DNA from 2 places in the Arthrobacter sp. CAN_A2 genome. Region 1 is predicted to be linked to the other one. Evidence: predicted binding sites of a transcription regulator. Region 1 holds the regulator's gene; the other holds the start of a gene.

Region 1 (5,947 bases):
GAGCTGAAGGGCATCGTCCAGGCGACCGGGGCGGACACCGTGATCGTCGACAGCGAACTGTCGCCGTCCCAGCGTCGCGGGCTGGAGGACATCGTAAAGGTCAAGGTGATCGACCGGACCGCGCTGATCCTCGACATCTTCGCCCAGCACGCCAAGAGCCGTGAGGGCAAGGCCCAGGTCGAGCTCGCGCAGCTCGAGTACCTGCTGCCGCGCCTGCGCGGCTGGGGCGAGTCGATGTCCCGCCAGGCCGGTGGCCAGGTCGGCAGCGCAGGGTCCGGCATGGGCTCGCGTGGTCCGGGTGAGACGAAGATCGAGCTCGACCGCCGGAAGATCCGCACGCGCATGGCCAAGCTCCGCCGTGAGATCGCCGGGATGAAGCCCGCGCGGGAGACCAAGCGTTCCAACCGCCGCCGCAACCAGGTGCCGTCCGTCGCCATCGCCGGCTACACGAACGCCGGCAAGTCGTCGCTGCTGAACCGGCTCACCGACGCCGGGGTGCTCGTCGAGAACGCGCTGTTCGCCACTCTGGATCCGACGGTCCGCAAGGCGGAGACGCCGGACGGGATCGGCTACACCCTGGCGGACACGGTCGGATTCGTCCGCTCGCTGCCCACCCAGCTCATCGAGGCGTTCCGCTCGACGCTGGAGGAGGTCGCCGACTCCGACCTGATCCTGCACGTCGTCGACGCATCCCACCCCGACCCCGAAGGGCAGATCGCCGCGGTCCGCGCCGTGCTGACGGAGGTCGACGCCCGCAGGGTGCCCGAGATCATCGTGCTGAACAAGGCCGACGCCGCGGACCCGTTCGTCATCGAGCGCCTGCGGCAGCGCGAACCCCGGTCCGTCGTCGTCTCGGCGCGCACCGGTGCAGGGCTCACGGAGCTGCGCCAGCTGATCAGCACGAACATCCCCCGACCGGGTGTGAAGCTGGACCTCATGGTGCCGTACGCGCGCGGGGAGATCCTCAGCCGCCTCCACGAGGAGGACGTCGAGATCCTCGGCCTGGAACACGTCGGCGAGGGGACACGCCTCGAAGTGATGGTCCGGGAGGGCCTGGCCGCCGAGCTGGAGGCGTACGTCCGGCATGAGTGAGAGCACGCGGTCCGGCGCCGTGGCGGCGCCGGACGCGGCTCGCCCTTCGGCTGAAGCCCGGCAGGCCCTCGAACTGCTCGACGCCGCCGTGGGCGCCATGGGCGGGGAGATGCGCTCCGGTCAGCACGAGATGGTCCGCCAGGTCAGCGAGTCGATCCGCGCGGGCGAGCACCTGCTCGTCCAGGCCGGCACCGGCACCGGGAAGTCGCTCGCGTACCTGGTCCCGCTGATCGCCCATGCGATGGACAGCGACAAGCCCTCGATCGTCTCGACGGCCACGCTGGCCCTCCAGGCGCAGATCGTGGGCCGGGACCTGCCGCGCCTTCTTGACGCCGTGAGGCCCGCGCTCACGCGCCCCGTCGACGTCGCCCTGCTCAAGGGCCGGTCGAACTACGTCTGCCTCCACAAGACCGGCGGCGGGTTCCCGGAGGAGGACGCGCCCGGAACCCTCTTCAGTCTCGGTGAGGACGCCGCACCGCATCCGGCCCCGGCCGTCGACGGCCCGTCCTCGGCGCTCGGCAGGGACGTCGTGCGGCTGCGTGAATGGGCCGAGGAGACCGGGACCGGCGACCGCGACGACCTCGTCCCGGGCGTGAGCGACCGCGCGTGGCGCCAGGTGTCCGTCTCCAGCATGGAGTGCCTCGGCGCTGCCCGCTGCCCGATGGCCCAGGAGTGCTTCAGTGAGAAGGCGCGCGCCGCAGCGGCGGACGCCGACATCATCATCACCAACCACGCGATGCTCGCGATCAGCGCCTTCGAGGGTCTCGCGGTCCTGCCGGAGTACGACGTCGTCGTCATCGACGAGGCGCACGAGCTCCACGACCGCGTGACCGGAGCCGTCTCCGGCCAGCTCTCCGCCTCGATGGTGAGCGCGGCCGCCGCGGCGCTCCGCCGCCACGCCTCGATCGGCACCGGATCCCTCGACACGGCCGCCGACGCGTTCGAGGCGGCAGCCGAGCTCGTCCCCTCTGGCCTGCTGCCGGGCGGCCTCCCGGAGGATCTCGAGCAGGCCCTCGCCCAGGTCCGTGACGCCTCCCGGGCTGCGCTGTCGGACACGAAGACGGATGGCAAGTCCGAAGCCGACGTCGACGGCGGCCGGCAGGTCGCGCGGTCCCGCGCCACCCTGGTCTTCGAGCTCGCCGAGAGGATCCTCGCCGCCTCCGACGTCAACGAGGTGGTCTGGGCGTCGCGCCCCAGCACCTTCACGCCGGGATCCGGCTACGCGCAGCCCGACGAGAGCGCGCCCGCGACGCTGAACGTCGCACCGCTGTCCGTCGCCGGGCGGCTGCGGGAGGGGTTGTTCGAGGACCACACCGTGATCCTCACCTCCGCGACCCTCGCCATCGGCTCCGAGTTCGGCCCCGTCGCGGGATCACTGGGCCTCAGCGGTCCCGGTGCACCCGCCTGGACCGGCGTCGACGTCGGGAGCCCCTTCGACTACCCGCGGCAGGGCGTGCTCTACGTGGCGAAGGACCTCCCGAAACCCGAACGCGGCACCTCCGAGGCGCAGCTCGAGGAGCTCCTCGGACTGCTCAGGGCGTCCCGTGGGGGCGCGCTGGGACTGTTCTCGTCGAAGCGCGCTGCCGAGGAGGCGGCGGAGGCTCTGCGCCCGAAGGTCGATTTCGAGATCCTGTGCCAGGGGGAGTCCTCACTGAATGCGCTGGTGACGCAGTTCGCGGAGGAACCGGACACCTGCCTGTTCGGCACCATGTCACTGTGGCAGGGCGTGGACGTGCCGGGGTCCTCGTGCCGGCTGGTCGTGATCGATCGCATCCCGTTCCCCCGGCCCGACGATCCCTTGATGACCGCCCGCACCAGGGCGGTGGCCCGGAACGGTGGCAACGGATTCATGAGCGTGTCCGCCACCCATGCGGCCGTCCGGCTCGCACAGGGCGCCGGCCGCCTGATCAGGGCCACGGGGGACCGGGGCGTGGTCGCCGTCCTGGACAGTCGGCTCGCCACCGCCCGGTACGGGGGATTCCTCCGGGCCGCCCTCCCGCCCTTCTGGGCGACGACGGACCGCGCCACCGTCACGGGGATCCTGGAGCGGCTCTCGGGGCGCTGATAAGTCCCGGGCGGCGCGGCCTCCCGCGCGGAAGCTACAGCGCGCGCAGCACCGAGACGACCTTGCCCATGATGCTGGCATGGTCGCCCAGGATGGGCTCGTAGCGGGTGTTCTGCGGCAGGAGCCACGTGTGCCCGTCCCGCTGCCGGAAGGTCTTGACGGTGGCCTCCTCGTCGAGCAGCGCCGCGACGATGTCGCCGTTCTGTGCGCTCTGCTGCCTGCGGACCACCACCCAGTCGCCGTCGCAGATCGCGGCGTCCACCATGGAGTCTCCCGAGACCCTGAGCATGAAGAGATCCCCGTGGCCGACGAGCTGGCGGGGGAGGGGCATGACATCCTCGACCACCTGGTCCGCGAGGATCGGACCACCCGCGGCGATGCGCCCTACGAGCGGCACCAGGGCGGTGTCGACGGCGATCCGGTGCTCGACGGCAGGCTTCCGGTCCGGAGACGAATCGGCGTGCGCGCCCGACGTGTCCGGAGCCAGGGTCAGGGGGAGCAGGACCTCCATGGCGCGGGGGCGCTTCGGGTCCCTGCGCACGTACCCGAGCCTCTCGAGCTGCGCCAGCTGGTGGGTCACGCTGGACAGGCTCGCGAGGCCCACGGTGTCGCCGATCTCCCGCATGGACGGCGGGTACCCCTTGTCGGCGATCGACCGCTGGATCGTCTCGAGGATCGTCAGCTGCCGGGCGGTCAGCCCCTTGGACACGGAGCGGCCGCGCGGCCTGCCCCGGCCCGCAGAGATGGGCACGGCGTCTGCCGGGACGTCGGCAGTGTTCGATTCCTGCCGGGCTGCCGCTGGTGATTCCGCCACTGTTGCGCCTTTCGCCTGGGATCGCTGATCCCGTCGTCACCGCCGGTCCGCTCCCGTGGACCGGAAGTCGTTTTGTCAGAGGCGGCTGGTTGTGTGAGATGCATCGGCCACGGAACGGCCCTCGGAGAGCAGCATCCGTCGACGATGTCCTGATCTCCCCACGCTAGGACAGACGAGGGCACTTTTCAAACATATGTTCGAGCGAGTCTCGACACGGGTCGATCGTAGATGCTAGAAATAGGCAGAGGCTTATTAGAACGTGTGTTCGAACCGAGCGCTTCGCCCGGTCAGGGCATTCGAAGGAAAGAGGAACGGCAATGGTTACACCCGTACTGCATGGCAGCTCGCTGTGGACGCCCGCTCGCCCCGAAAGCCATCTCAGGCTGATCTCCGCGCCCGGAGCGTCGCCGTCCACCGGCCCCCTGACACCTTCGGCCTTCGCGGCGCCCTCCAGCCCTCACTCGGCCCGTCCCTCGGACACGACCGGTACCTCCATGCAGCCCGGTACCTCCATGCAGCCCCGTACCTCCACGCAGCGGAGTACGGAACGCCCCCTGACGCTCACGCGGCGCGGGCGCCTGCTGCTGGTCGGCCTGCCGATCGCCCTGGCCGTCGCGGCCCTGATCCTCCTGGCAGCGTTCCTGACCTCCCAGGCCCAGGCGGGGGAGTCGGCGCCGACGTCCACCGCCACGGTCGAGGTGAGTGTCGCCACCGGGGAGACCCTGTGGGATCTCGCCGTGCTCTACGCGCCGGAGCGCGATCCCCGGGACGTCGTCGCGGAGATCGTCGAGCTCAACGACCTGCCGAGCTCCGTGGTGCAGGCCGGGCAGAGCATCGCGGTCCCCGCCGAGGGGTGAGCGCCACCCGCGTCGGGGTCGAGTCTCGGACGCAGCCCATTCGCCCGCGGAAGACGGCATCCCTTAAACTGGAGTGGTGCCCTCCTCCGTTGAAGCCCTAGCCGCCCTTCCTCTGCGCGACGACCTCGTGGGGCTGCACCCGTACGGCGCTCCGCAGCTGGACGTCCCCATCCTGCTCAACGTCAACGAGAACACCCACGGCGTGCCGGCCGACGTGCACGCCGCGATCGTGGAGGCCGTCGCGGAGGCGACCCGGGGGCTCAACCGCTACCCCGACCGCGAGTTCACCCAGCTGAGGAAGAACCTCGCCGACTATCTCGGGCACGGCCTGACGCCCGATCAGCTGTGGGCCGCCAACGGCTCCAACGAGGTCCTCCAGCAGGTCCTCCAGGCCTTCGGTGGGCCCGGACGCACCGCGATCGGCTTCCCGCCCACGTATTCGATGTACCCCTTGCTCGCGAGCGGGACCGGCACGCGCTACGTCACCGCCGCCCGCGGCGCCGCCTACACCATGACACCCGAGGACACCGCCCGGGCCGTCCGCACATCCGGGGCGAACATCGTGTTCCTGTGCTCGCCGAACAATCCGACCGGCACGGCGCTCGGCCTCGACGTCGTCGAGGCGGCCTACGAGGCCGGTGAGGACGCGCGCGCCATCATCATCGTGGACGAGGCCTACGGCGAGTTCGCGCAGGAAGGTACGGCGAGCGCCCTCACCCTTCTGTCGGGACGCCCGCGGTTGCTCGTGTCACGGACCATGAGCAAGGCCTTCGCCCTTGCCGGTGCCCGGATCGGCTACCTCGCGGCGGCGCCGGAGATCGCCGATGCCCTGCGGCTGGTCCGGCTGCCGTACCACCTCTCCGCCATCACCCAGGCGGCCGCGAATGCCGCCCTCACCCATGCGGACACGCTCCTGGCGAACGTCGAGGCGATCAAGGTGCAGCGGGACCGCATCGTGCGAGAGCTCGAGACCCTGGGGCTCTCGCCCGCCCCCTCGGACTCGAATTTCGTCTTCTTCTCGGGCCTCGACGACCCGCACCGTGTCTGGCAGGGCCTCCTGGAAGCAGGTGTCCTCGTCCGTGATGTCGGGATCCCGGGGTCGCTCCGGGTCACCGCAGG
Region 2 (5,947 bases), on a different contig from region 1:
CCGAACATGTAGGCGGCTCGCCGGGACATGGCTGTTCCCGCGTACACGTTCTCGGCCACCGCGTGCCCGGTGAATCCCTCGGGAGCGATGACGGCGACACGTCCGCCGTCGACCTCGTCCTGGGTGGTCACCCCCTTCACCCCGCCGAAGTGGTCCCCGTGGCTGTGCGTGTAGATGACCGCGCGCACGTCCCGCGCGCCCCGGTGCTGCCGATACAGCTCGAAAGCGGCACGGGCCGTTTCCACACAGGTCAGGGGGTCGATGATGATGACACCCGTGTCCCCCTCCACGAACGTGACGTTCGCGAGGTCGAACCCACGCACCTGGTAGATGCCCTCGACCACCTCGTACAGTCCCTGCATGGCGTTCAGCTGGGACTGACGCCACAGGCTCGGATGCACCGTTGCGGGGGCGTCCCCGGAGAGGAAGGCGTAGCTGTCGTTGTCCCACACCACCGCGCCGTCGGCGGCGTGAATAGCGCCGGGCTCGCGTCTTCCCATGAAGCCACGCTGTGCATTGGTGAAATCGCGCCGGTCCTTGAAGGGCAGGGACGCCAGCGCCTCTCCGTGGGCTCCCGCGACTGCTGCCGATGCTCCCGAATCGTCCACGTCAGACGCCTTTCTCATGACCGCACCCCGGATCGGGCACGGTGTCTGTCCAGTCATGGTAGGAAACCCGGCTGTCGCGCACATGGGTCGAAAGCCTCACCTGACGTACTCAGGAGAAAGCAGGACCCGGTGGCGGCATCCGCCACAGCCCGGGACTGGCCTCCACCCAGGTGGATGACCCTGAAAGTGATTCAGCGCCGTGACTTCGGGACGTTCGCGGGGATAGTCGGGGGAAGCGGAATCATGGACCGTGCCCCAGGGACGTACCTCGTCGGGGGTGGATGATCCGTGCGTTTCGAGGCGCTCCCGGTTCACACCATACGTGGCCGTGAACCCCCGCTAGGTGCAGATGACCCCGGGCTGGGCGTGCCAGTACCGGTTGCGTCGCGCGCTGGTCCCGTGTCGACCGTGTCGACCGAGGTGGGGCGGTGGGGTGAACCAGGGGATGCCGTTGTGCGATGCCACCGTCCAGCGGCCGTCATGGACGATGTGGTGGTGATGCGCACACAGCAGGACTCCGTTGTCGATGCCGGTTGTGCCCCCGTGGGACCACGGCGTCATGTGATGGGCCTCGCACCAAGGGGCCGGGATGGTGCAGTCCGGGAAGGCGCAGCCCCGGTCCCGGGCGACCAGTGCTCGACGCAGATGCGGCGGGAAGAGCCTGCCCGCACGGCCGATGTCGAGGACCTGCCCGTCACCGCCGAGCACGAGCGGGATGAGATCGGCGTCGCAGGCGATCCGCCGGATAGTGCGCGCACTCAGCTGCTCGGTGAAGACGGCACGGCCGGTCCCGCTTCCACCCCTCGGGCCGGCGGTGAGGGCATCACCGGAAGTGTCCCGGCTACTGGTGTCCCGGCTACTGGTGTCCAGGAAGCTGGTGGTGCGGAGATCGCCGAGGAGGTCCCGGTAGTCGATGGTGACCATGACCTGGGGCCGGTGGCCACCGGCAGCCGGTAGGAGGGACGTGGACAGAGCGATCCGGCACGCGCCCACCAGCCCGTCGAGCAGGCTCTGCGCCCGCGTAGGATCTTCCAGTCGGTCCGCCGGCAAGGATCCGCTACCCACACCATCCGTCGTGGCTTCTGCACCGCGGAGGCACTGAGGATGGTCCGGGGTGCGATCGGTACTGGGCGTCCGCGGGTTCGTAGCGGTGTTCATCGCCGTGACAAGGTGCTCGAACTGCTCGTCGGTGGCCCCGATCTCGAGGATGCGCAGTCCGTTGCGCCGGCCCCGGAAGAATACGCCCTGACGATTTCGCAGCACCTTCTCCGAGGGTTCCTGACCGTCCTGGTCCAGGACGGTCTCCCAACGACGGGCGAGGACGCGCAGGACATCCTCATCGGACTCCAGCGCCTGCCTGGTGAGGTGATGCTCCATCGATTCCAACTGCTCGGGGGCGGCAACGCAGCGGACCCGTTCCACTGAAGAACAGATGACCGTCGCTGCCCGCCCGCTCAAGGTGCCTGAAGCGAACGCAACGCTGACGGCCGCCGACTGCGGCTCGACGAGCGCACCTGAGGGAGCGACCACGGGCAGTACGGTGTGCGCCAGGTCGAGCCTTCGCTTCGCCTCGGCCAGGCTGATACCCAGCCTCACCCGCAGGTAGTCCGCACAGGTACGGAATCGAATCCCGCTCGCATCATCACCTGATTGCTCACCGGAAGCCCTCACCCCGGCCGCGCCGACCGTTCCTGGCCTTCCGAGTGGCTGTTCCGCCCGCGTCTGGAGAGAACCGACGGCACGAGGCCTGTCACCCGATGCCAGCTCCTGCGCCTCCGCCATGCCCGCGGCGAATACCTGAAGATAGTCGACGACCCGCGAGATGTCCTCGATCTCGACGAGCGTCCGCATTGCCGCGCTCCGTGAGAGCGTCCGGCCACGGTCGGTCAGTAAGCCGGCCACCTGCACGAGTGCGGCACGCACGGATCCCAGAGAAAGGTCCTGGTCACTCGGATCCTCCATCGGTGCATTGGTCATACCTGATTTTATCGAACACACGTACTATTTCCGAGTGCGCGATGTCAATGTGGAGGACAAGTCGGCAACGACTTATCCACATGTCGAGCACGGTGGCGGCGACCGCGCGCGGGCCCTGATCCCGGAACCGACTCTACCGAACAGCCGGCCCCAAAAGGTCGGAGGGTGCCGGGAGGATGGGCGCATGGATCCCGTGAACGCAGACATCATCCTCCGGCGCTTCTTCGCGGCCAGCGGCCATACGCGGCACCCGGCGAGCCTGCTGCGGTACGAGCGCGTCCAGGACCACCTCAGGCACTACCTCGAGCACATCGCCGCGGACGGGCTGGCAGTCGGCGACCGGGAGCTGCTCGCCCTGGAACGCCAGTTCGGGACCGAGGACCCCTACGTCGGGGTCATGGGCGCACGGCAGTTGCTGCACGCCCTGCCCGAGTTCCTGGCTGCACCACAGCTCCTCCCGGACTTCCACGACCGCCTCGCACAGATCAGCGTCGCCTCACGCCTCGCGCAGTGGCTGTGCTCGCGGCAACTCGTGCAGCGCGAGGACAGCTGGAACGACGTCGTCCTCACCCGCGCCGCTGCCGAGCAAGCGCGCCGCTCCCCCGCCCGCTGACGGGACCGGGCAGCCAAACCCCGGGCAACCGCGGGACCTGGCAGACGGGCAGACGAAGTACGGGCAAACCCTGAACGGTCAGAGGACGCAGTTGATGAGCAGCGGCTCGGGCTCCAACCGGATGCCGAAGGCCCGCTCCACCCCGTCCCGCACGAGCCGGGCCACGGACAGCAGGTCCGACGCCGAGGCACCACCCCTGTTCGTGAGGGCGAGCGTGTGCTTCGTCGACAGCGAGGCCCGGCCACCGGCAGCGGCGAACCCGTCGTCGTCCGCGAGGCCGAACCCCTTGGAGAACCCGGCGTGCTCGATGAGCCAGGCGGCACTGAGCTTCACGCGGCCGTCCTCACCCGACGGATAGCGGGGAGCGTCGTCGGGCAGCCGCTCCGCGACGTCCTGCGGGACGATCGGGTTGGTGAAGAACGATCCCGTGCTCCAGGTGTCCGGGTCCGGCGCCTCCAGCACCATGCCCTTGCCTGCACGCAGCCTGAGCACCTCACGGCGCACGTCGTTGGCGTAGGCACGCGCCCCGACCTCGACGCCGAGCGCACGGGCGAGCTCGGCGTACCGGATCGGGGTGCTCATGCGTCCGAGTCCGAGCTGGAATTCGACCGTCAGCACCACGTAGCGCGGTGACCCGTCGACGGTGCTGCGCTTGAGCAGGGAATCACGGTAGCCGAACTGCAGCTCGAAGTTGGTGAAGCTTCTGATGCTGTCCGTCTCGCGGTCGAAAGTCCGGACGGTGGCGATGGTGTGGGACACGTCCGAGCCGTAGGCCCCGACATTCTGGACCGGCGTCGCACCCGTGGACCCCGGGATGCCCGAGAGGGCCTCAAGGCCCGTGAACGCGTGGAGGACGGTGTACCTGACAAGGTCGTCCCAGTCGTGTCCGGCCTGGACCTTGACCATGACGCCGCCGCAGGTGGCGTCGTCGTCGTTGACGGTGAAACCGCTCGAGGTGATGCGGAGGACGGTGCCTGCGAAGCCGTCGTCGCCGATCAGCAGGTTCGAACCGCCACTGATGATGAGCAGCGGCTCACCGGAGGCATCGGCGGCCCGGACGGCCTCCACGATCTCCTCCTCGGTCGACGCCTCCACGAACGTACGTGCGAGTCCTCCGACCCGCGCCGTTGTGACGTCGGCCAGGAGAGTGCCGGTCAGGGGCACGGTCATGACAGTTTCACCACGGCCTGCGCCTTCACGAGCACCTTCTGCCCGGCGAACGTCACGGTGAGGTCGATCCTCGCCATCGACCGCTCGGCGTCGATCGCGCCGACGACGCCCGTCACCTCCACCACGGCTCCGGGCTCCCCGGGATGCGCCGTGGTGTCCTCGACGACGACGGGCTTGGTGAAACGCGTCTGGTAGTCGATGACTGCGGCGGGGTCGCCCGCCCAGTCGGTGACGAGCTGGACGACGGCACCCATGGTGAACATGCCATGCGCGATCACGCCGGGAAGCCCGACACCCTCGGCGAACGCCTGGTTCCAGTGGATGGGGTTGAAGTCCCCCGACGCGCCCGCGTACCGGACGAGGTCCTGGCGGGTGATGTCGATGGTGGTGGAGCCGATCTGCCGGCCCACTTCGAGCGTGCTGATGGATACGGTCATGGCTACTGGTCCTGTCCACGAACGAGGAGGGACGACGTCGTGGTGGCCGTCGGCTCGCCGTCGATGGTCGAGATCTCCGCACGCGTGGTGATCATCGCGCCGCCGCCCATGGCCCTGACCTGGTCCACATGGAGTTCGGCGACGAGCTGGTCGCCGGCGAGGATCGGGCGGTGGTGGACGAAACGCTGGTCTGCGTGGACGACACGGGTGAAATCGATCCCCGCACCCGGGTCATTGATGAGCTGCGCATCGGCACGCTGGGCGACGACGATCGCGAAGGTGGGCGGGGCCACGAGGTCCCGGTGCCCGAGCGCCGCCGCGGCGTCGACGTCGTAGTGCGCCGGGTGGGTCGCCTTGACGGCGCGGGCAAAATCGCGGATCGCCTCACGGCCCACGGAGTAGGTCTCTCCTGCGGGGTAGCTGCGCCCCTGCAGGTCTGGGTCGATGGTCATGGTTCCTCCGATGGAAACGGCGTCGGGCGGGCGGGAGATCCTGGCTGAAGGCATGGGGAGGGGACGGCGTCCGCCGTCGGGCCGGGCGTGCTCAGCGCCTGTCCCGGAGGCGGCGCCGGGTGTCGCGCGAGCGCACCACCATGCCGGCGAGGTGGCACACCATACCGACCACGATGATCGGGATGCCGGTGAGGACGAGCGTGCGCTGGTCCGTGACGGCTCCCACCACGGCGATGAGGATGCCGAGCGCCGTGGTCACCAGGGCGGAGACCACCAGCTTGCGGTACAGGTCCGAGCCGGTCTCCCAGGGCGTATTCAGCATTCCCCGATTCTACTGCCGTCTGCCCAGCGGTCATCAGAAGAGGGCTTCCTGGACGGCCGGCACCGGAGTGCTGAAGTCACCGGCCCGCAGCCGCCGACCCTTGAGCTGGGAGAGATCGGCGACGAACACGAGGTCCGCGCCGTCGATGGAGACCAGCGCCGACGAGCCGAGCACCTCTCGGACGGTGACGCCGTGCCGGCCGCGGCCCAGCGGCACCGGATACGGCTGCAGCCCCCGCAGGCCGAGGACGGCGGACCACGACGGTGGCGGCTCGAACTCCTCGTGCACCACCTCGAAGCCCTCGATGCCCATGCCCCCGCCCAGCAGTCCCCGGGCCGCCAGGGCGAACCCGTCGTTGAGGTGCTGGA

The links. Region 1 encodes LexA, which represses DNA repair genes until DNA is damaged. Its sites were predicted from a motif close to TCGAACANNTGTTCGA; they were not measured.
Region 2: IWX63_RS13370 (HNH endonuclease signature motif containing protein) is a predicted target of LexA. The motif match lies at 2,597-2,612, and genes of this name have one in related genera.

The regions. Positions count from the first base shown of each region.
Region 1 covers NZ_JADOUS010000002.1:41,942-47,888, reverse strand. Annotated here, with positions in the region: gene hflX (GTPase HflX) at 1-1,092, shown strand, start outside; gene IWX63_RS02445 (ATP-dependent DNA helicase) at 1,085-3,157, shown strand; gene lexA (transcriptional repressor LexA) at 3,192-3,908, opposite strand; gene IWX63_RS16690 (LysM peptidoglycan-binding domain-containing protein) at 4,289-4,828, shown strand; gene IWX63_RS02430 (histidinol-phosphate transaminase) at 4,905-5,947, shown strand, end outside.
Region 2 covers NZ_JADOUS010000010.1:4,355-10,301, reverse strand. Annotated here, with positions in the region: partial or broken gene IWX63_RS13375 (alkyl/aryl-sulfatase) at 1-362, opposite strand, end outside; gene IWX63_RS13370 (HNH endonuclease signature motif containing protein) at 948-2,585, opposite strand; gene IWX63_RS13365 (hypothetical protein) at 2,770-3,198, shown strand; gene IWX63_RS13360 (UDP-N-acetylmuramate dehydrogenase) at 3,277-4,368, opposite strand; gene IWX63_RS13355 (MaoC family dehydratase) at 4,365-4,805, opposite strand; gene IWX63_RS13350 (FAS1-like dehydratase domain-containing protein) at 4,808-5,257, opposite strand; gene IWX63_RS13345 (hypothetical protein) at 5,349-5,579, opposite strand; gene IWX63_RS13340 (DUF2797 domain-containing protein) at 5,613-5,947, opposite strand, start outside.